3 regions of the Rahnella sp. RFA10(1/100) genome follow, and region 3 is predicted to be linked to each of the others. Evidence: predicted binding sites of a transcription regulator. Region 3 holds the regulator's gene; each other region holds the start of a gene.

What was found. Region 3 encodes PurR, which represses purine synthesis genes. Its sites were predicted from a motif close to CANGCAAACGTTTGCNTG; they were not measured.
Region 1: a site for PurR is predicted at 2,234-2,251, ahead of purT (formate-dependent phosphoribosylglycinamide formyltransferase). Genes of this name have one in related genera too.
Region 2: a site for PurR is predicted at 4,104-4,121, ahead of purM (phosphoribosylformylglycinamidine cyclo-ligase). Genes of this name have one in related genera too.

What each region holds. Positions count from the first base shown of each region.
Region 1 is NZ_SEWR01000001.1:1,087,726-1,095,720, forward strand. It holds gene ETV65_RS04845 (prolyl oligopeptidase family serine peptidase) at 1-19, opposite strand, end outside; gene yebF (protein YebF) at 153-518, opposite strand; gene dbpA (ATP-dependent RNA helicase DbpA) at 680-2,062, opposite strand; gene purT (formate-dependent phosphoribosylglycinamide formyltransferase) at 2,321-3,499, shown strand; gene ETV65_RS04865 (YoaH family protein) at 3,590-3,769, opposite strand; gene pabB (aminodeoxychorismate synthase component 1) at 3,931-5,310, shown strand; gene ETV65_RS04875 (CoA pyrophosphatase) at 5,307-5,909, shown strand; gene ETV65_RS04880 (L-serine ammonia-lyase) at 6,117-7,481, shown strand; gene ETV65_RS04885 (EAL domain-containing protein) at 7,935-7,995, shown strand, end outside.
Region 2 is NZ_SEWR01000014.1:31,376-39,370, forward strand. It holds gene ETV65_RS24015 (M48 family metallopeptidase) at 1-394, shown strand, start outside; gene arsC (arsenate reductase (glutaredoxin)) at 422-778, shown strand; gene hda (DnaA inactivator Hda) at 830-1,537, opposite strand; gene uraA (uracil permease) at 1,714-3,006, opposite strand; gene upp (uracil phosphoribosyltransferase) at 3,211-3,837, opposite strand; gene purM (phosphoribosylformylglycinamidine cyclo-ligase) at 4,186-5,223, shown strand; gene purN (phosphoribosylglycinamide formyltransferase) at 5,260-5,898, shown strand; gene speG (spermidine N1-acetyltransferase) at 6,119-6,694, shown strand; gene ppk1 (polyphosphate kinase 1) at 7,136-7,995, shown strand, end outside.
Region 3 is NZ_SEWR01000001.1:971,199-979,193, forward strand. It holds gene ETV65_RS04270 (alkene reductase) at 1-81, shown strand, start outside; gene gloA (lactoylglutathione lyase) at 245-652, shown strand; gene rnt (ribonuclease T) at 745-1,458, shown strand; gene ETV65_RS04285 (Grx4 family monothiol glutaredoxin) at 1,551-1,892, opposite strand; gene ETV65_RS25300 (hypothetical protein) at 1,873-2,001, opposite strand; gene ETV65_RS04290 (C40 family peptidase) at 2,355-3,251, shown strand; gene purR (HTH-type transcriptional repressor PurR) at 3,841-4,866, shown strand; gene punR (DNA-binding transcriptional activator PunR) at 4,902-5,807, opposite strand; gene punC (purine nucleoside transporter PunC) at 5,944-7,161, shown strand; gene cfa (cyclopropane fatty acyl phospholipid synthase) at 7,516-7,995, shown strand, end outside.

The DNA.
Region 1 (7,995 bases), 120 kb from region 3:
CCTTTGGAGGTGTCATCATCTCGGGATCTCTTTGTCCTCTTTGTGGTGTGATAAGAGTGACAGGTTTAGACGGGGAAACCAAGAGACGTCGATGCAGGGGAAATAATGCGTCCGCGAAGAAATCACGGACGCAATCAGAGCCTTAATACCGGCTATAACGGCGCGCTATAGCTGATTTCGCCTATCTGGCAGTTAAGGGTTACCTGGTAGGTTTTATCTGTGTGATCACCGCGCACGGTTAACGGGACATTCCATTTTGCATTACTGCCGCTGATGCTGTCAGTCACCACCCAGGCCACCGGCGTGGACGTCCCAAGCGCTTTTTTATCTGCATCCCAGCGCGGGATACGGTTTTGCAGGAAATCACGTTTAACCAGTGCAGCCACATCCTCTTTGGTTGCCGTGGAACAAGGCGTTACGGTTGCCGTTCTCACTTCAGGCTCATCGGCCTGCGCAATCTGGCTCAGCCCGCTCATGCCTGCCGCTGCGACCACAACGCCCAAGATTATCTTTTTCATCGTTCGTCTTCCCAGTCTTTGTCGTTCATTCAGTTGACCCTGCCGGACAATATCCCTACATAACGCATGGTCATAATGTGCGTTAGTTAATATAATCCTCAACAAGGCAATAACACAACATTAACAATAAGACGCCCGACATAAAGCGAAAAGAAACGCTGTTAACGCAAGATAATGGCTTTGCAGTTTTTGCCTTTGATCTTCCCTTCCTGCAAACGTTGCAACGCCTTCTTCGCGCTCTTCTGACGAATCGCAACGTAAGCGTGAACCGGGAACATATCAATTTTTCCCACTTCAGCGGCGGTCAGCCCGGCATCACCGGTCAGCGCGCCCAAAATATCACCGGGGCGGATTTTGGCTTTACGGCCACCGTCAATGCATAACGTTGCCATTTCAGGGTCAAGCGCCACCGGGGCCGCGGCCAGGGCCTGAGCGGCTGGCTGCCAGGTAAAGCGCTGACGCGTATAATCTTCCAGCGCTGTCACACGCGGCATCTCCTGCGGCGTGACCAGGCTGACTGCCAGTCCGCGGGTGCCTGCACGGCCGGTACGGCCCACGCGGTGAACATGAACTTCCGGGTCGAAAGACAGTTCGTAATTAATGACCAGACCCAACTGTTTGATATCCAGCCCGCGCGCGGCAACGTCTGTTGCCACCAGTACGCGGCAACTGCCGTTGGAGAACCGCACCAGTACGCGGTCGCGGTCGCGCTGCTCAAGGTCGCCGTTCAGCGCCAGGGCGCTGATGCCTTTCGCTGTCAGGGCGTCACACACCTCCTGACAGTCGCGTTTAGTGTTACAGAACACTACGCAGGAAGCAGGCTGATGCTGATACAGCACGGCGGCCAGCAGCAATAAACGCTGATGTTTGTCGGCTTCGATGAAAATCTGCTGGATATCCGCAATGTCATCTTCGCCTTCGATTTCTACTTTCAACGGCTGACGCTGGAATTTAGAACTGATACGCTCAATACCGTCGGGATAGGTAGCTGAAAACAGCAACGTCTGACGATCCTGCGGTGTATAACTGACCACATCTTCAATATCTTCGCTAAAACCCATATCCAGCATACGGTCCGCTTCATCCAGCACCAGCACTTTCAGTTCGTCCAGTTTCAGCGTGCCTTTACGCAGGTGCTCCTGAATACGGCCCGGCGTACCCACCACAATGTGTGGCGGATGGACCAGCGATTCAAGCTGTGGCCCGATAGCCTGACCGCCGCACAGAGTGAGGATTTTGATGTTTTGGGTAAAACGCGCCAGACGGCGTAATTCTTTGCTGACCTGATCGGCCAGTTCACGTGTCGGACACAGCACCAGCGCCTGAGCAACAAACTGCGAAACAATAATGCTGTTCAGTAAACCGATACCGAAAGCGGCTGTTTTACCGCTGCCGGTTTTGGCTTTGGCGCGGACATCCTGCCCCTGCAGGATGGCGGGCAATGATGCTTCCTGAATCGGGGTCATTTCGGTGTAACCCAGTTCATTCAGGTTAGAAAGTTGCTCAGCGGGCAATGTCAGGGCAGAAAAGGAATGCGTGCTCAAGGCGATAACTCTTTATGTGAGGCAAAAATCGGGGCAGCGGCAGGAAACCTGGCGCCATGGTTTGGCTAAATGATAACAGAGACGCCCGCCGGCTGCCTTAACCGACAGAAAATGGCTAAAAAAATCCTGTAAATTCCGCTTTTATTCCACGCCTGAATCAATCAATGGCACCGCGCAATCGTTTTCGCTGGCAATAATTTCAGATATACTTTGCACCGAAATTCTTATTTTCCCTCACACAGATCTGGGTACGAAGCTATGTTAACCATTGGTACTGCACTGCGCACCGGCGCCACCCGCGTCATGTTATTAGGCTCTGGCGAACTGGGCAAAGAAGTGGCAATTGAATGCCAGCGTCTTGGTCTGGAAGTGATTGCGGTTGATCGCTACGCCGATGCACCTGCGATGCAGGTTGCCCATCGCAGCCATGTAATTAACATGCTGGACGGCGATGCACTGAAACAGGTTATCGAAAGCGAACGCCCTGATTTTATCGTGCCGGAAATCGAAGCGATTGCCACCAGCATGCTGGTCGAGCTGGAAAAACGGGGCCACAACGTCGTGCCTTGTGCTGAAGCAACCCGCCTGACCATGAACCGCGAAGGCATCCGTCGTCTGGCAGCCGAAACGCTGAATCTGCCCACCTCCACTTATCAGTTTGCTGATGATGAAGCCTCTTTCCGTCAGGCGATCGACGCCATCGGCTACCCGTGTATTATCAAGCCGGTAATGAGTTCTTCAGGCAAAGGTCAGAGCCTGATCCGCGGGGCTGATCAGTTGCAGCCGGCGTGGGATTACGCCCAGCAAGGCGGCCGTGCAGGCGGCGGACGTGTCATTGTTGAAGGTCTGGTAAAATTTGATTTTGAAATCACCCTGCTGACTATTAGCGCCGTGGACGGCATTCATTTCTGTGCCCCTATCGGACACCGTCAGGAAGACGGCGATTACCGCGAATCCTGGCAGCCGCAGCAGATGACAGATCTGGCATTGCAACGCGCCAGGGATATCGCCGAGAAAGTCGTAAAAGCGCTGGGCGGTAAAGGTCTGTTTGGCGTTGAACTGTTTGTATGTGGCGATGATGTGATCTTCAGCGAAGTATCCCCCCGTCCGCACGACACCGGTATGGTGACGCTGATTTCTCAGGATTTGTCAGAGTTCGCCCTGCATGTGCGCGCATTCCTCGGCCTGCCGGTGGGCCATATCCGCCAGTTCGGCCCTTCCGCTTCTGCCGTTATTCTGCCGGAACTGACCAGCAGCAACGTGACGTTTACCGGCCTGGAAAATGCGCTGACCGGTTACAACCAGATCCGTCTGTTCGGTAAGCCGGAAATCAGCGGCAAGCGTCGTCTGGGTGTGGCGCTGGCAATTGCGGACAACGTTGAGGACGCCGTGGAACAGGCCAAACAGGCTGCGGCTGCGGTAGTCGTTAAAGGCTAAGCCATTTCCGACGCTGAGATGAAAAAAAACCGGACGCCTGAAAAGGGTCCGGTTTTTCTTTGCGGGAAAGAAGCTCCCCCGGCTCAGTACTTATTCGTCTTCGTCATCAAAAATGACGGTCACACGGTCGCCTTTATGCGTTTCGCGAATTTCTTCTGCTACGGTCGCAATGGCTTCGCCGCTGCTCATACCGGTTTCCATTAACTGGCGGATACGATCGGCGGCCTGTTCTTGTTCATGATGTGATAATGAAGGCATACCTGTCAGCATGGGAGTGTCCTGTTGTACGGGTGATAATGAAAGCCCGCGCAGTGCGGGGTTGCACAGTATACGCCTTATTAACGCAAATCGCCTGCGCTGCTTTCAGGCAGGCCGATCTGTGTTAGGATCCGAGAAAATACGTCATTGCGCCAGAGAAACCCGTATCCGTCATGCAATCCGCTCAGCCCGTTGTTTTCCATTCACTACCCTATCAGCCCGACGCATTAACCGAAGGGTTTGCGCCGCTTTCAGTTTTGCCATGGGCCATGTTGCTGCATTCCGGTTCGGCACAGCATCAGCATAATCGTTTCGATATTCTGGTCGCCGATCCGCTGATCACGCTCACCACACGTGGCGCGATAACACACATTGAGCACAACGGCATGACCGAAACGCGGGAAGAAGATCCGTTTGCATTACTGGAAGAGCAACTGACGGTAGCCGGTTTACAGGCAGAACGTACCGCAGATTTTCCTTTTCTGGGCGGTGCACTGGGCCTGTTTGGTTATGATCTGGGACGTCGTATAGAAACACTGCCGGAAACGGCTGCGCGGGATATTAACCTGCCGGATATGGCGGTGGGGATTTATAACTGGGCCCTGATTGCTGATCACCATTTACAGCGTCTGACGCTGATTTGTCACGGTGACATTTCTGAACGTTTAGGTTGGCTGACAGAGTATCAGCGCCCCGCTGCTCCCCGGGCATTTTTCCGTTTACATGCGCCATGGCGGGCGAATATGTGCCGTGAGGAATACGGTGAAAAATTCCGTAAGATTCAGGAATATATTCACAGCGGTGATTGCTACCAGATTAACCTGGCGCAACGGTTTTCAACAGAATACAGTGGCGACGAATGGCAGGCTTTCCTGCGCCTCAGTCAGGCTAACCGTGCCCCTTTCTCCGCATTTCTGCGTCTCGCGGAAAATGCCGTTCTTTGCCTTTCACCTGAGCGTTTTATCTGGCTTAAAGACGGGCAGATCCAGACCCGGCCAATTAAAGGTACTATGCCCCGCTGCGCAGATCCGACTGAGGATGCACGGCAGGCAGAACGGCTGGCCGCATCGGAAAAGGATCGCGCCGAAAACCTGATGATTGTCGATTTGCTGCGTAATGATATTGGTCGCGTGGCGATACCCGGCAGTGTAAGGGTCCCGGAACTGTTCGTAGTCGAGCCCTTCCCCGCCGTACACCATCTGGTCAGCACTGTCACCGCACGTTTGCCGGAAACCTGTCACGCCAGCGCCTTGCTGCGTGCCTGTTTCCCCGGCGGCTCGATTACCGGTGCACCCAAAGTACGCGCCATGGAAATCATTGAGGAACTTGAACCACAACGGCGCAACGGCTATTGCGGCAGCATTGCGTATCTGAGCTGCTGCGGCACGATGGACAGCAACATTACCATCCGCACGCTGCTCACCGCGCAGGGTAAAATTTACTGCTGGGCGGGCGGCGGGATCGTCGCAGACAGTCAGGAACAGGCGGAATATCAGGAAACTTTTGATAAAATCGCCCGTATTCTGCCCGAATTAGGAGACATACAGCCGTGACGCTGCAGGCACAACACACGCCCTTACCGACGTTTTCACCTGCTGTGGAAGATTTCATTCTGCGTTTTCAGTTGCAGCCGCCGCGCAGGCCCGCTGCAGCCTTGCGCGGAACCCGCCATGCTGCTGTGTTGATACCGATTATCTGCCGTCCGGAACCCACCCTTTTACTGACACGCCGCGCCGATCAGTTGCGTAAACACCCCGGTCAGGTAGCGTTTCCGGGGGGTGCAGCAGATGCGACCGATGCATCCATTATTGCGACCGCATTACGTGAAGCACATGAAGAGGTCGCGATCCCGCCTGAACAGGTTTATGTATTAGGAACATTATCACCGCAGGACAGCAGCAGCGGTTTCCAGGTCACACCGGTTATCGGACTGCTGCCTGTGGATGTTCCGCTACATCCGGCTGAAGATGAAGTTGCCGAATTGTTTGAAATGCCGTTGCGGGAAGCGTTTGATCTGACACGTTATTACCCTCTGGATATTCACCGCCGAGGCATTCATCACCGGGTGTATCTATCCTGGTATCAGCAGCAATTTGTCTGGGGACTGACGGCGGGAATCATTCGTCAGTTGGCCCGGCAGGTTGAAGCCTGAGCCCGCTGATTACATTTCGATCACACTTTTGCATCAAATAAGTTTATTTCATGCGAAAAATGAAACTTTTGCCTCTCAGCCCTTTTAAACTATAAGTCTATCCATAGGAATAAGAGACCCGTCCATAAAGACAGTCTCTGATGTTTTTTCATTTATGGAAGCCAGGGATCCCGTTCCCTGCCGCAATCTATTACAGGAGTATTCGACGTGATTAGCGTTTTCGACATGTTCAAGGTCGGGATTGGCCCTTCCAGTTCCCACACTTTGGGCCCGATGAAAGCAGGGAAACAGTTCGCTGATGATCTGCTGGAAAAGGGCATGATGCCTGCCGTTACGCGTGTCGCCGTGGACGTTTTTGGTTCTTTGTCACTCACCGGTAAAGGCCACCACACTGATATCGCCATTATTTTAGGTCTGGCGGGTAACCAGCCAGATACCGTCGACATCGACGGCATTCCCCATTTTATCCGCGACGTTGAGCAACGAGAGCGCCTGCCGCTGGGCGGAACCCACCATGAAGTCGATTTCCCACGCGATACCGGTATGGTGTTCCGCGGGGAGAATTTGCCACGCCATGAAAACGCCATGCAGATTCACGCTTTTGCTGGCGACAAAATGATTTACAGCAAGACCTATTACTCAGTCGGCGGCGGCTTTATCGTGGATGACGAGCATTTCGGTCAGCCGGTGCTGGATGAAGTGACCGTGCCCTACAGCTTTAATTCGGCCAGTGAAATGCTGGCAAAATGTAAAGAAACCGGATTGTCATTATCCGGTCTGATGATGAAGAATGAGCTGGCGCAGCACAGTAAGCAGGACATCGAGCAGTATTTTGAGAAAATCTGGCACACCATGCAGGCCTGTATTGATCGCGGCCTGAACACCGAAGGCGTTCTGCCCGGCCCGCTGCGGGTACCGCGTCGGGCTTCTGCCCTGCGCCGGATGCTGGTGTCTAACGATAAACTCTCCAGTGATCCGATGAACGTGATCGACTGGGTGAATATGTTTGCCCTCGCGGTTAACGAAGAAAACGCGGCAGGCGGACGTGTCGTGACGGCACCAACCAATGGCGCATGCGGCATTGTGCCTGCGGTGCTGGCGTATTATGACCAGTTCATTCAGTCGGTCAGTCCGGACATTTATCTGCGCTATTTCCTGACTTCCGGCGCTATCGGTATCTTGTATAAAATGAACGCATCGATTTCAGGCGCAGAAGTCGGCTGTCAGGGTGAAGTCGGGGTAGCCTGTTCAATGGCGGCGGCAGGCCTGACGGAATTGTTGGGCGGCAGCCCGGAACAGGTGTGTGTCGCGGCCGAAATTGGTATGGAACATAATCTGGGATTAACCTGTGACCCGGTTGCCGGACAGGTTCAGGTGCCCTGCATAGAACGCAATGCTATCGCGTCAGTAAAAGCCATTAACGCTGCCAGAATGGCGTTACGCCGTACCAGTGAGCCGAGAGTTTCACTGGATAAAGTCATTGAGACGATGTATGAAACCGGTAAGGATATGAATTCCAAATACCGGGAAACCTCACGCGGGGGTCTGGCGATTAAGGTTCAGTGCGACTGATTCGGTCAAAAATGAGATTTTCCTGCGGTATGTTCAGGTTGTATAATTTTCGACCTGCATACCACAGGAAATACCCCCTGGCGGGTAGCCAGCAGCAATAAAACCTTCGCTAACAACAACCCGTTGTATTATCAATAAAAAAGGGTAGTGAGACTTGCATTATACCCTGCAGGTACGGCATGCTGATTTCCGCCTGTTTTTCCCAGTCCGAACCTCTTCTTATTACATCTGCTAAATGTCGGAAATGGCCAGGAAAAACCCAAGTGACACTGTCACCTGCACTATTTTTTTGATTTGAACAGAGAAATATACGGAGTTTGCTGCAACTCAGGCCGGGCGGCAGACGATTTACAGCGACTCTCTATAAAAACGAAATGGCTGTTACGCATCGGTAACCCTTTAAAAATAATAATTTTGAGCCTGCATTTAACACGGGATAAAAGGATTAGAACGATGCTGTTCTCCCAGACCGGACTTGCGAAATATCGTTACTATCGCATTGCGCTCGCCAGTG
Region 2 (7,995 bases), on a different contig from region 3:
TGCACCGCAGGCGATTGCGCGTCTGGAACAGGCCGGTGCGGCCAGTAGTTCCAACGCCGTGCTGCAACTCAACCTGGCCAACGCCTATCTTGAGGGCGCCAAACCCGCCAATGCCATGAAAATTCTCAACCGCTATACTTTTAATTATCCGGGCGATCCGAATGGCTGGGATTTGTTGTCTCAGGCCGCTGCGGCACAAGGACTGCGTGCGCAAGAACTGGCTGCCCGGGCAGAAAGCATGGCGTTAGTCGGACGTCTGGATCAGGCGATTGAGATGCTGAGCAATGCCAGCGCATTACAAAAATTAGGCAGTCTGGAACAGGCCCGTTACGATGCACGAATCGATCAGCTTCGTCAGTTACAGCAACGGTTCCGTCAGTATCAGAAAGGCTGATCCCAGGGCCAGAATGGAGGAAATCTTATGCAACACGATGTCGCAATCTATCATAATCCGGCATGTTCAAAGAGCCGCGAAACCCTGAAATTGCTGGAAGCAGAAGGCATTGAACCGGAAGTGATTTTATATCTGGAAACGCAGCCGTCTGTGGATAAGCTTAAGGAACTGCTCGGGCTGCTGGGCTTTAGCTCAGCACGCGAACTGATGCGTAAGGGCGAGCAAATTTACAAGGACATGAATCTGAAGGATGCTCATCTGAGCGAGGACGCGCTTTTACAGGCAATGGCTGATCACCCGCGGCTGATTGAACGTCCGATTGTGGTAGCCAACGGCAAGGCGCGTTTAGGGCGTCCGCCGGAGCAGGTGAAAGAGATTTTATAACCCCCCGCTTTCCGTTCGGGTTCAGCTAACGAACCCGGACATTCCTTCCCGTTACAGCCCGAGAATTTCTTTCACAAACGGGATTGTCAATTTCCGCTGCGCCGTAATAGAAGCGCGATCGAGCTGATCAAGGGTCATAAACAGCGTACGCATTTCCCGGTCGAGACGCTTAAGCAGAAAACGGCCCACGTCTTCCGGCAGTTCAAAGCCGCGCAGTTTAGCGCGCAACTGCAATGCCTGAAGCTTTTCTTCATCGGAAAGCGGCTGAAGTTTGTAGATTTGTCCCCAGTCCAGACGGGAGGCCAGATCCGGCAGGCTGAGATTCAGCTGACGCGGAGGACGATCGCCGGTAATAAACAGGCGCGTACGACCGGTTTCAAGAATGCGGTTATAGAGATGAAAAACAGCCGCCTCCCATTCATCATCACCGGCAATGCCTTCAATATTGTCGATACAAACCAGCGCCAGATGTTCCATACCGTCCAGGACTTCAGGCACAAAATAAGCGCGTTTATCCAGCGGCACATAACCGACCGCTTCACCGCGTTGTGATAATTCAGCACAAGCCGCATGCAGCAAATGGCTGCGGCCACCGCCTTCGCGTGACCAGAAATAAATATAGGTGCCGTGTTCCTGATGCAATGCGCTCTGAATGGCAGAAAGCAGAGAAGGGTTTTCCCCCGGATAAAAACTGGCAAAGGTTTCATCATCGGGAAGATAAAGTGGCAGGGAAAGCTGTGCCGGCGTATTCAGAAGCACCTCAACCAAAGCGGCATGATGACCGCAGATGTTGTCACGTCAAAAAAAAGAACTGCCGAATTCTAGCAAGGATCCGCGGTGAAATGAACTGTGCCCGGTGCAACCGCTTGCGATCCGAGCACCCGACCGGCGGGTTATGTGCCCGCCGGCCAGGGATTGACTTAAAAACGCCCGGATCAGACCGGCGGATTTTCCCGCTCATCATCAACATCAATGATCTGTTCTTCACCACGGAAAATCTCGATCACTTTGAACAACAGACTCAGGAAAATGCCCACGATCGTTGCCAGCGCCATACCTTTCAGCTCTGCTGCACCAATGTGGATCTTCGCGCCGCTGACACCGATAATCAGGATCACCGCCGTCAGGATCAGATTCTGTGCTTTGTTGTAATCAACCTTCGATTCAATCAGCACGCGGATACCGGATGCGCCAATCACGCCGTACAGCAGCAAAGAAACGCCCCCCATCACGGGCACCGGAACGGCCTGGATTGCCGCCGCCAGTTTGCCGATACAGGAAAGCAGAATGGCGAGGATAGCCGCGCCGCCGATCACCCAGGTACTGTAGACCTTGGTGATGGCCATGACGCCGATATTTTCACCATACGTGGTGTTTGGCGTTGAACCAAAAAAACCGGATAACACGGTCGACAGGCCATTAGCCAGCATCGAACGGTGCAGGCCCGGATCACGCAGCAAATCTTTCTTCACAATGTTTGCCGTCACAACCAGATGCCCGACGTGTTCGGCAATAACAACCAGCGCCGCAGGCAGGATCGTGAGGATAGCGACCCATTCAAAACGTGGCGTATAGAAGGTTGGCAGCGCGAACCAGTGCGCGTTTTCAATGGCAGAAACATTCACCACGCCCATGAAGAACGACAGCGCATAACCCACCAGCACGCCAATCAGGATCGGGATAATCGCCAGGAAGCCGCGGAACAATACGGAACCGAGAATAGTCACGGCCAGCGTCACCAGCGAAATGGTAATGGTGGTGGAATCCACCGCAGCGCCATCAGCAGGCAGCAACCCCGCCATGTTCGCCGCCACGCCCGCCAGCTCCAGCCCGATAACGGCTACAATTGCGCCCATTGCCGCCGGAGGGAACATCACGTTAATCCAGCCAATCCCGGCTTTCTTAACAATCAGCGCCACCAGACAAAACAACAGACCACAGGCAATAAAGCCGCCCAGCGCCACTTCATACCCCATCGGCAACAGCAACAGCACCGGAGAAATAAACGCAAAACTTGAGCCGAGGTAGGCGGGTATCTTCCCTTTACAGACAAATAAATACAGCAAAGTCCCTATGCCATTGAACAGCAGCACTGTTGCCGGGTTGATCTTGAACAGAATAGGCACCAGAACGGTGGCACCAAACATGGCAAACAGATGCTGGAAACTCAGGGGAATCGTCTGCAGCAATGGCGGACGTTCGCTTACCCCGATGACACGACGGGTCATGAATGTGATCCTCTCAAAGGTGTTTGTGATGTTGTGTTAAACAGAACCTTTTGCTCTGCATAATTCGGGTTGCAGAAAGGCGGCCAACCCGTAAGCCCCGGAGACACAGATAATTATGCGCTCAGGGTGAACAGGCACAGCCACGCATCCGCAGCCTGAAGTATGACGAGCAAAAAAAAGCCGACTTCTCAGTCGGCTAATAACTTATTTCGTACCAAATATCTTGTCGCCCGCATCACCGAGCCCCGGGATGATGTAGCCTTTATCATTGAGCCCCTGATCCACCGAGGCGGTGTACAGCTCAACGTCCGGGTGTGCAGCTTCCAGAGCGGCGATCCCTTCCGGCGCGGCAACCAGCACCAGGACTTTAATACTCTGGCAGCCAGCTTTTTTCAGCAGGTCGATGGTCGCAATCATAGACCCCCCGGTCGCCAGCATCGGATCAACCACCAGAGCCAGACGTTCTTCAATGTTAGAAACCAGCTTCTGGAAATACGGCACAGGTTTCAGGGTTTCTTCATCACGGTATACGCCGACTACGCTGATACGCGCGCTTGGAACGTGCTCCAGTACGCCTTCCATCATGCCCAGACCGGCACGCAGGATAGGCACTACGGTAATTTTCTTGCCTTTGATTTGATCAATTTCGACCGGGCCATTCCAGCCTTCAATCGTCACTTTTTCAGTTTCTAAATCGGCAGTCGCTTCATACGTCAGCAGACTCCCCACCTCAGAAGCCAGTTCGCGAAAACGTTTCGTGCTGATGTCATTTTCACGCATCAGGCCCAGCTTGTGTTTCACCAGCGGGTGTTTCACCTCGACGATCTTCATTATTTATTCTCCTAAGGTGGTTGAGCTGCAAAAAAAAATCGCGAGATTATAACGCCATTTTTTTTGAACGCCATACCAAATAGCCTGATCTGGATCAACTTACCCTGCTTCATTGAAGCCGCAGCTGCGTTAGCTGCTCTCTCTCACCCGAATCACTGACTCAAGTCAGCTCATCGGGATTCGCTCGTTTGCTGTCTTGCTGCAACTCCAATGACTTCGGCTAAGTGTTGTATTTTTAAGTATAGATAGTGACTCTGAATAAGGCGCTCGCAAACGTTTGCTTCCACTGTTAGAATTGCCCCGCTTTATTCTTCAACCACCAACCCAAACCGCCGTGGGGACTTCGCAGTGACCGACAAAACCTCTCTCAGCTATAAAGACGCAGGCGTAGATATCGATGCCGGTAACGCATTGGTAGACCGCATTAAAGGTGTAGTAAAACAGACTCGCCGCCCTGAAGTCATGGGTGGACTGGGCGGTTTTGGTGCCCTCTGCGCGCTGCCGCAAAAATATCGTGAACCCGTGCTGGTATCGGGTACCGACGGCGTTGGCACCAAGCTGCGTCTGGCGATGGATTTGAAACGCCACGATACTATCGGTATCGACCTGGTCGCGATGTGCGTCAACGATTTGATCGTTCAGGGCGCCGAACCCCTGTTCTTCCTCGATTATTACGCTACTGGCAAACTGGACGTCGATACGGCTGCCAGCGTGATCACGGGTATCGCAGAAGGCTGTAAACAGTCTGGCTGTGCGTTAGTTGGCGGTGAAACCGCTGAAATGCCGGGCATGTATCACGGCGAAGATTACGACGTGGCAGGCTTCTGCGTGGGCGTGGTGGAAAAATCAGAAATCATCGACGGCAGCAAAGTGGCTGACGGGGATGTGCTGATTGGTCTGGCCGCCAGTGGCCCGCATTCTAACGGTTATTCTCTGGTGCGCAAAATTCTGGAAGTCAGCAAGACCGACCCGGAAACCACCGATCTGGCAGGCAAACCGCTGGCTGATCATTTGCTCGCACCGACCAAAATTTACGTGAAATCGATCCTGAACCTGATCGAAAACGTGGATGTTCACGGCATCGTCCATCTGACCGGTGGCGGCTTCTGGGAAAATATCCCCCGCGTATTGCCGGACAACACGCAGGTGATTATCGATGAATCAAGCTGGCAGTGGCCGGATGTCTTTACCTGGTTGCAAACCGCCGGTAACGTCAGCCGTCATGAAATGTACCGCACCTTTAACTGTGGTGTCGGCATGCTGGTGGCACTTCCTGCAGAACTGGCCGATCAGGCGATTGCATTACTGAACGATAACGGCGAAAAAGCGTGGAAAATTGGCTACATTAAAGCCTCTGATGCCGCTGAACGCGTGATTATTGAATAAAACCAGTAAAACAACTGACTGATGACGGGTAGGAAAATGAAAAGGATTGTGGTTCTGGTATCGGGCGAGGGAAGCAATTTACAGGCCCTGATCGATGCCTGCCAGCAGGGACGAATCAATGCAACGCTTTGTGCGGTCTTCAGCAATAAAGCAGCGGCATACGGGCTTGAAAGAGCCCGTTCAGCCAATATTCCCGCGCATGCGCTGGATGTTAAAGCCTATGAAGACCGTGCGGCGTTTGACGTTGCGCTGGCCGATGCTATCCAAAGTTACCAGCCTGATCTGGTGGTACTTGCCGGTTATATGCGTATTCTGACCGCTGAATTCGTCCGGCGCTTTGCCGGTCGCATGATCAACATTCACCCTTCCCTGCTGCCAAAATATCCGGGTCTGCATACACACCGTCAGGCCATTGAAAATCAGGATGCCGAACACGGGACATCCGTGCATTTCGTGACTGAAGAACTCGACGGGGGTCCGGTAATTTTACAGGCTAAGGTACCGGTGTTTACTGAGGATACCGAAGAAGATCTGATCGCCCGCGTGCAAACGCAGGAACACAGCATTTATCCGCTGGTGGTCAGTTGGTTTGTTGAGGGACGTTTGTCGCTGCAAAACGGCCAGGCACTGCTGGATAACCATCCACTTTCTGAACGTGGATACGCGGAAGATTAATCTGCCATTGCATCACGATTTCACTATAAACCGGCCACGTGCCGGTTTTTTATTTTCCGTTATTTGACATTTGTTTACATTTCGCCCGATATAATGCCCGTCCCGGTGCACGTTTAAACGTCGTTTGTGCGCCGACCTTCATCTGAACCACGTTTGTTTCAGATTTTATATTTACGAAGGTTACCCTCATAAAACGGCTTGTATAGTTGAGGAACACCCCATGTTTAGCCATAACAGCGTCAGATTACGTCCACTGGAAAAGGACGACCTGTCGTTTGTTCATCGTCTTGATAATAACGCCAGCATCATGCGTTACTGGTTTGAAGAACCTTACGAGGCTTTCGTCGAACTGACCGATTTGTATAACAAGCATATCCATGACCAAAGCGAGCGCCGCTTTATTATCGAATTCGAAAGCGGACCGGTCGGCCTGGTCGAATTGGTGGAAATTAATCATATTCACCGCCGCGCGGAGTTTCAGATCATTATTGACCCGCAGCATCAGGGCAAAGGCTTTGCCGGTGATGCCGTCCGTCTGGCGATGGATTATGCCTTCTCCGTGTTGAACCTCTACAAACTGTATTTAATTGTGGATAAAGAAAACAAAAAGGCGATCCATATTTACAGCAAATTAGGGTTCGAGCTTGAAGGGGAACTGAAACAGGAATTTTTTGTGAACGGCGAATATCGCAGCGCCATCCGCATGTGTATTTTCCAGCCTCAGTTCCTGGCGAAATACAAAACCAAGCCTGCTCAGGTCAAACCTGAATCTCTGGTGGGTGCCAGCGCGATTTAATTTATCGCGGTAAAAATTATTCAATATTTATACCCAAAATAATTCGGTTCGCAGGAAGGCGGCAAGTGGGTGAATCCCGCACCACTGATTTAAGTCAGTGGTGCGGGTGAGCAAACGGAGCCAACGCACCTGCGATCTGAAGTATGAAGCGTATCGGTCAGGGTAGACGAACTCCTTCACATGTAAGGCTTTGTCCTCCTTTTTCTCGCAATAATTCCCCTGCTATAAACTCTTCTGAAATCATCCTTTGTTATGTTGGACTTTCCTGTCAATCTTTCGCAATATTGATAGTAGACACTAGGCCCCTCTCACAGATGGCTTCCTGCTGCGCTGGCCGCTTAAAAAGCGGGCAACACGAAGAATATGTTGAGCTATATTGCGGTGTTTTCAGGCAAATTTGCCTGTATGGGCCAGGTTGCAAGCTAAATGAACGGAGTGAAAATGGGTCAGGAAAAGCTTTATATCGAGAAAGAACTAAGCTGGCTGTCCTTCAATGAGCGCGTGTTGCAAGAAGCGGCTGACAAAAGCAATCCCCTGATCGAACGGATGCGTTTTTTAGGGATCTATTCCAATAACCTGGATGAATTTTATAAAGTTCGTTTCGCCGATTTAAAAAGACGGATCCTCATCAGCGAAGAACAAGGTTTTCTGGGCGCGTCCCGCCATTTACTGAAAAAAATCCAGGCCAAGGTGCTGCGCATTGATCAGGAGTTCGACAGCCTTTACAACGACTTGCTTCTGGAAATGGCGCGTAATCAAATTTTCCTTATTAACGAACGTCAGGTTTCCGAAAACCAGCAAGCCTGGCTGCGCCAGTATTTCAAACATCATCTGCGCCAGTACATCACACCGATTCTGATTAATCACGACACCAACCTGGTGCAATTCCTTAAAGACGATTACACCTATCTGGCGGTTGAAATTATCCGCGGCGAAGAGATCCACTACGCGCTGCTCGAAATTCCGTCCGATAAAGTGCCGCGTTTCGTTAACTTGCCACCGGAAGCACCACGCCGCCGTAAGCCAATGATTCTGCTGGATAACATTCTGCGTTATTGTCTGGATGATATTTTTAAAGGCTTCTTCGATTACGATGCGCTGAATGCGTACTCAATGAAAATGACCCGCGATGCTGAATATGATCTGGTCACGGAAATGGAATCGAGCCTGCTGGAGCTGATGTCATCGAGTCTGAAACAGCGTCTGACCGCCGAACCGGTACGTTTCGTTTACCAGCGCGATATGCCGGATGAAATGGTGGAGCTGCTGCGCGGTAAACTCGGTATCTCCAATTATGATTC
Region 3 (7,995 bases):
CACGCGCCGCTTAACGAACCCAAACCGGAAACCTTTTATGGCGGCGGTGCTCAGGGTTACACCGATTATCCGACACTGTAATAATTAAAAAAGAGTCATTGACTCCTTGCAGCAGAAGTGGCCCTCCTTCTGCTGTTTTTTTTGGGTCAGTCATTCAACAATCGGTTGCCCTTTTACAGACAAAGTGGCTGCTATCAGTTAGTCTTGACCCGTTAATTCTCATCCTGCAAATAAAGAGGAACCTATGCGTTTACTCCACACCATGCTTCGCGTTGGCGATCTGCAACGTGCTATCAGCTTCTATACCGATGTTTTAGGTATGCGTTTGCTGCGTACCAGCGAAAACACTGAATATAAATATTCTCTGGCTTTCGTCGGTTACACCGAAGAAAGTGAAGGTGCAGTGATCGAACTGACCTATAACTGGGGCGTCGACAGCTACGACATCGGCACCGCTTACGGTCATATCGCATTGGGCGTTGATAACGTTGCGCAAACATGTGATGACATCCGTAATGCGGGTGGGAAAGTGACCCGTGAAGCGGGCCCGGTCAAAGGCGGCTCCACTATTATCGCGTTTGTTGAAGATCCGGACGGTTACAAAATCGAACTGATCGAATCCAGACACGCAGGACAGGGGCTGGGTAATTAAATTTCCCCGACCACCGACTGGGGCGCAATCGCGCCCTTTTTTATTGCCTGATTTTTGCCACAACCCTGCAAGCGGCGGCAAAATTTGTCATAATGCGCGCTGAATTCGATGAAGATAAGAAACTAATGGCCGAGAATAGTGACATTAACGCCCTGAGAGGCCGTTTTCGTGGTTTTTATCCCGTGGTTATCGATGTAGAAACCGCCGGATTTAATGCCAGAACCGATGCGCTGCTGGAAATTGCAGCGATCACGCTGAAGATGGATCAGGACGGCTGGCTGCAAAGCGATGAGACCGTGCATTTCCACGTCGAGCCTTTTGAAGGTGCGATACTGGTGCCGGAAGCGCTGGCATTTAACGGTATCGATCCGACCAATCCGTTACGCGGCGCAGTCAGTGAATATGAAGCTCTGCATGAGATTTTCAAAGTCATCCGCAAAGGAATGAAAGAGCAGAACTGTAACCGTGCGATCATTGTGGCGCACAACGCGAATTTTGATCACAGTTTCCTCATGGCAGCGGCCGAACGTGCCGGGCTGAAACGTAATCCGTTCCACCCTTTTGCTACGTTTGATACTGCCGCGCTAAGCGGGCTGGTACTCGGGCAAACGGTGCTGGCAAAAGCCTGTATCAGTGCGGGTATCGATTTTGACAGCAGCCAGGCACATTCTGCGTTGTATGATACCGAGCGCACGGCCGAGTTGTTCTGCGAACTGGTAAACCGATGGAAACGCCTTGGCGGCTGGCCTCTGGTGCTTTCAGACGAACAAGCCGAAGACGAAACGGCGTCTGAAGAAAATCAGTAATGACGACTTTCCGGCGGACTGAAAACAAAAAAGAGCGACATCATGTCGCTCTTCATATTTTCTGGTCGAAAAGCCGGTGATCTTCCGTAGTATTACTCTTCAGAAGATTTGTATTTCTCAGCAGTTTCTTTGATCAACTGCTGCAACTCGCCGCGCTGGAACATCTCAACCACGATGTCGCAGCCGCCAACCAGTTCGCCGTCCACCCACAATTGCGGGAACGTTGGCCAGTTAGCAAACTTTGGCATCTCAGCACGGATGTCCGGGTTCTGCAGGATATCCACGTAAGCAAAACGTTCGCCACAGGCAGAAAGCGCCTGAACAGCCTGAGCAGAGAAACCGCAGCTTGGCAGTTTTGGCGAACCTTTCATGTACAGCAGAATCGGGTTTTCAGAAACTTGCTTCTGAATCTTTTCAATAGTTGGAGTAGTCATTTCTTGCTTCCTCAAGCCGGTACAGGCTGTCACGATCATTGCTCTTCACGCGCAGCACAAAGAGACGGTGTACAATCACAATACCTTCTATTGTAACGACGGCAGCCATCAGATAAAAACGCCATTTTTTGTGGGGTCTTCCTCAGTGCTGACAATTTATTTAACCATTTTTAGCGGGTGCGCTCAGGCTCACATATTTAAACATTCATCGGGAATAACATTTCCGGCGTTCATCAATCCGATCAAATTTGCAGAATTCCACTGATTAACTCAAATATTAACATCATGAAAAACGGTCATTTTTTTGACTAAAAATGGCGGTTATTTCGACATAAAAAAAGCTATTAACTTTTTCTCACAATATGATCTAGAATCGAGGCAATTCGTGCTTTTTTGTCGGGTTCTTTTAGGCAATACTCTGACATCCCTGATGTTTAACCTACCACTCATGGTAACGAAGCTATGCGCTTACTGTTCACGCTTTTTGTGCTGCTCTTTACCCAGCTGTTTTTAAATATGGCACATGCGTCGCCACAGACTCGTGTCTCTGCCGATCAGCGTAAAAGTCATGTTAATCAGGCTGCGCCGGAAGAACGACGAAAGCGAAAAACGGTTGCTGCGAAAAACAGTAAAAAAACGAAAACCGCGCCCGTCACAGAACAAAAAACTCAGGATAATAATTCGAAGAAGAAAGTGAAAAGCACCGAACTGGTTAAACGAAAGACCACGACGGAGAGAAGCGCCAAAACGCGGGCCGAAAGTAAAAAAGAAAAGACACTCAAGACCACGCGGGCCGAGAGCAAAACAGAGAGACATAGCAAAACCCGTACCCTCGCGAAAAACAGCACGGAAAAGGCCGGTAAAAAAGAAGCCTATGGCCGGCACCGTAAAGGTAAGAAATTCGAAGAAGACAGCAAACCGATTACGCTAAGTGCAACACATAAAAAACGCTATCAGCATGCTCAGCAAACGGCCATGACCAAACTGATGCACCAGGTAGGAAAACCGTATCGCTGGGGCGGAACCTCGCCGAATACCGGTTTTGATTGCAGCGGCTTAGTTTATTATGCTTACAAAGATTTGATCCGTATAAAAATGCCACGTACAGCGAATGAAATGTATCACCTGCGCGATGCCGCTCCGGTCAAACGCGGCGAACTTGAAAGCGGTGATCTGGTGTTCTTCAGAATCAATAACCGCGGCGCGGCAGACCATGTTGGGGTTTACGTTGGCAACGGCAAGTTTATTCAGTCTCCAAGAACGGGCGAAGACATTAAGATTACTTCTCTTGGCGATGATTACTGGCAAGACCACTATGTAGGCGCACGTCGGGTAATGACCCCTAAAACGATCCGATAATAAACAATTCGTTAAGTCTGAAGGTTCGCTAATCAGCCATTGAATAGCATTTAACGAAGCGTTTCTGCAGGGAAGAACATCGGCGGTAACGGTCACTGCGTAACATTGAAAAGGGCGACGCCTGTGACAGGCGTCGCCCTTTTTTATGGCGGATCACTTATTGAATCAGTTCATTATTGCAGTGAAGCTGAAAGCGATAATCATAAGCAAAGCGCATACCGTGGTGATCAACGATAATTTCAGGTTGCTGTCCATCAAACCCCCTTTCGGATCAAATTGTGGCATTTCTTAATACCACACTCATTGTGTGCCAACGCATTTTCTCATAATTAACCTTTAAAATCTTGTGTTGAATGACAATGCGTTCCTGAGAATTTTGCTTCCACTTTCCTGCATTATAAGAGAAAATTGTCGGTTAACACGTCTGTGTGCCGGTCGATTTCACCCGAGAGCATTTCGCGCCTCATTCTGAAGAATCCACCCAATGATTTCACTGCCCTTTGAGAAGCCAGCAGTTAAATCCTCGCAGGCAAACGATTAACATAATGCTAACGTGCTGAAGCACGTGAGTTCAGGAGTCATTGTTTACATGGCAACGATTAAAGATGTCGCAAAGCGCGCTGGCGTTTCCACTACAACCGTGTCGCACGTCATCAATAAAACACGTTTCGTCGCCGAAGAAACCAAAGAAGCGGTTCTCCTTGCAATCAAAGAGTTACATTACTCTCCGAGTGCTGTAGCCCGCAGTCTGAAGGTCAATAACACTAAAACCATCGGCCTGCTGGCCACCTCAAGCGAAGCGCCCTATTTTGCCGAAGTGATTGAAGCCGTGGAAAACAGCTGCTTCTCCAAAGGCTATACGCTGATTTTGTGTAACTCGCATAATAACCTGGAGAAACAACAGGCCTACCTGCAAATGCTGGCGCAAAAACGCGTCGACGGCTTGCTGGTGATGTGCGCGGAATACCCTGATGAATTGCTCAATATGCTCGAAGAGTACCGCTCGATTCCCATGGTGGTCATGGACTGGGGTGAAGCACGCAAGAACTTTACCGACAGCATTATCGATAACGCTTTCGAAGGTGGTTACATGGCCGGTCGTTATCTGATTGAACGCGGTCATCGTGATATTGGCGTGATCCCCGGGCAACTGGCGCGTAATACCGGCGGCGGCCGCTTCCAGGGTTTTGTGAAAGCACTGACTGAAGCCAATATTCCTCTTCGTGACGAATGGGTAGTTCAGGGTGATTTCGAACCAGAGTCTGGCTACCAGGCAATGCATAAGATTCTGATGCAGAAGCATCGTCCGACTGCCGTGTTTTGCGGCGGCGATGTGATGGCAATGGGTGCAATTTGTGCCGCAGACGAACTCGGCCTTCGCGTTCCTCAGGATATTTCCGTGATCGGGTACGACAATGTGCGTAACGCCCGTTACTTCTCCCCGGCGCTGACAACCGTGCATCAGCCGAAAGAACGTCTGGGTGAAATGGCCTTTACGATGTTACTGGACAGAATTGTCAGTAAGCGTGAAGAGTCCCAGACCATCGAAGTGCATCCGAAACTGGTCGAGCGCCGTTCAGTCGCCGACGGCCCGTACCGTGATTACCGTCGTTAACAAATCACAAACGCCTGCCTGTGCAGGCGTTTTTTCTAATCGCGCAGCCATTCCTGATTCATGGTGTCTGTATCGCCCATGTATTCCAACAGCCAGCTCAGTGAAGGTGAAGGATTGCTTTGATCCCACGTCAGGCAGCACGGGCTGTCAGGGAATATATTCTCCAGTGCCAGCACCTGTAATTTTCCCTGTTCAATCCACGGCATGACCCGGTGAACCGGCATCATACCCACGCACAATCCTTCAGTCAGGCATTCCAGCGCACAGGTCCAGTCCGGCACGACCAGACGCCGCTGGTTATCGAGCGTCCAGGTATCACGCTTCGGCAATGTCCGGGAAGTATCTTCCAGGCACAATGCCGGATAAGGTCGCAGTTGATCATCGTTCAGCGCACCGGATAGCTGCGCCAGCGGATGTTGCGGGCTGACGACACAATGCCAGTCCATAAATCCCATATCACGAAAACTGAAGCGCCCGCCAACCGGTATCGCGCGCGTAGCGCCGATCGCCACGTCTGCACGCCCGTCGACCAACGCATCCCAGACACCGTTAAACACTTCCGAGTGAATAATGAGTTCGGTATCTGCAAAATGGCGATAAAAATCGAGCACCAGACGCCGTGTCCGTGCGGGTTTGACAATCCGGTCGACCGCCACACGTAATTCGCCGCGCCAGCCGTTCGCCACCTGCTGACACTGCCGGCGGGTGGCTATCATTTTTTTTGTCATAACCCGTGCTTCATCGACAAAAACCTTTCCCGCTGGCGTCAGCACTACATCACGATGTCGACGTTCAAACAACGGCACGGCCAGCCATTGTTCAAGCTGGCGGACGGTGTAACTGATGGCAGAAGGCACACGGTGTAAGTCCTGCGCAGCTGCACTAAAACTGCCGGTTCTTGCGACAGCATCAACCACTTCGAGAGCGTATTCTGACCACATAATCCAGCCTTCAATTTTTTTGATAGCAGAGTGCAAATATTAACGTTTCACAAGCCTGTTATCAAAGCGTTAAACTCCGCCCCCGGTATGAAATCTGCGTCACATCATCTGCAATAAATAAATTAACGAGACAATAATGAAACCCTCCTTTGGATTTATGCTCTATCTTGCGGGTCTGAGCATGCTGGGCTTTTTAGCCACCGATATGTATCTGCCTGCGTTCAGTGCCATGCAAACCAGTCTGATGACCAGCCCCGGGATGATCAGCGCAAGTCTGAGCATTTTTCTCGGTGGATTTGCTGTTGGTCAGTTGCTGTGGGGGCCACTGTCGGACAGAATCGCCCGTAAACCGGTATTGCTTCTTGGTCTGATACTTTTTGCGTTCGGCTGTCTGGGTGTTATCTGGGTTGAGAATGTACGCGCTCTTCTGGCTCTGCGTTTCTTACAGGCCATAGGCGTGTGTGCTGCCGCAGTCACCTGGCAGGCTATCGTTGTTGACCGTTTTTCTGCCGATGTGGCAAAAAAAACTTTTGCCAGCATTATGCCGTTAGTGGCGCTTTCTCCGGCTCTTGCACCGTTGCTGGGTGCCTGGGTGCTCAATCATTTTGACTGGGAAGCTATTTTTGCCCTGCTGACCGTCGTTGCCATCGCTTTAGTGCTGACGACGCTGACTCTGCATGAAAACAAACCGGCAAAAGACGCAAAGGCAGATAAAACCGGCTTTACGACTTTATTGAAATCGCCTGTTTACAGCGGGAATGTCATGATTTATGCCGCCTGTTCAGCGGGTTTCTTTGCGTGGCTGACGGGCTCACCGTTTATCCTGAGCGATATGGGCTATTCACCCGGTGCCATCGGGCTGAGCTATGTTCCACAGACTATCGCTTTCCTGCTCGGTGGTTTTGGTTGCCGTGTTCTGATCAACAGGCTGGACGGCAATAAAATTCTGCCATGGTTACTGACTGGTTACGGCATCAGTATGGTGGCCTTGTTCTGTGTGGCTATGTTCACAGATGCCGGGCTGACAAGTTTGCTGATCCCTTTCTGTCTGATGGCTTTGGTGAATGGTGCAACCTATCCAATTGTTGTCGCAAATGCATTAATGCCATTTCCTGCTAATACAGGTAAGGCGGCAGCGTTGCAGAATACCTTGCAGCTTGGGCTTTGCTTCCTTGCCAGCATGCTGGTTTCCGCATTTATTGTGCACCCGCTCATGGCGACAGTCACGATCATGCTGTCTACACTATTGTTGGTAGTTTTGGGCCGCTGGCTCTCTTTACAGCATAAAAATGTACGAGACGATGAGCAGCCACCGGAGCAGGAAACTCAGACTCTGCACGCAAATCAACAGTGATAATACCCTAATGTAACAGTCACTTAGCGGGCATTTTCATTGATTACGATTTACTATTGAGAATGCCTGCCAGCGAGCCTATACTCAACAAAACCAAATAAAATAGCATTTTTACAAAACTTTTATTACATACTTAAGCCAGACGCGCGGACGGTGTCACACTTATTTTTTGAATACTTTTCACGGATGATTTTCCTGCCCGTCTTCCAGCGCGCAGGCGTTCTTCTTAATTTCCTCTGTTGGTGTCGAATATCGGGCGAGACGCTAGTCGTCTGTTCTCATAAAGACCTGCAAAAATAGCCTTTGCTTTTCCCGGCAGGTTAATAAGTCAGAAGAGAAAGTGATGGAGAAGCTATGAGTTCATCGTGTATAGAAGACCAAAGCATTCAGGACAATCAATGGTATCGGATCGCCAGTGAGATGCTGGCGATGGCAGATATTCAGGTAAACGGTAATCGTCCTTTCGACCTTAAAGTAAAAAACACTGACTTCTTTAAGCGTGTTTTACAGGAAGGTTCTCTGGGCCTCGGTGAAAGTTACATGGACGGTTGGTGGGAATGCGACCGTCTGGATATCTTTTTCCAGCGTGTTATCCGTGCCGGTTTGGAAAATAAACTGCCCCACCATTTCAAAGATACTTTACGTGTCGCCGCAGCACGCCTGACTAATTTGCAATCGCGCAAACGGGCGTGGATTGTCGGCAAAGAGCATTATGATCTGGGCAACGATTTATTTACGCTGATGCTCGACCCCTACATGCAATATTCCTGCGGCTACTGGAAAGAAGCCACTACGCTTGAAGAAGCGCAGGAAGCAAAACTCAAAATGATCTGC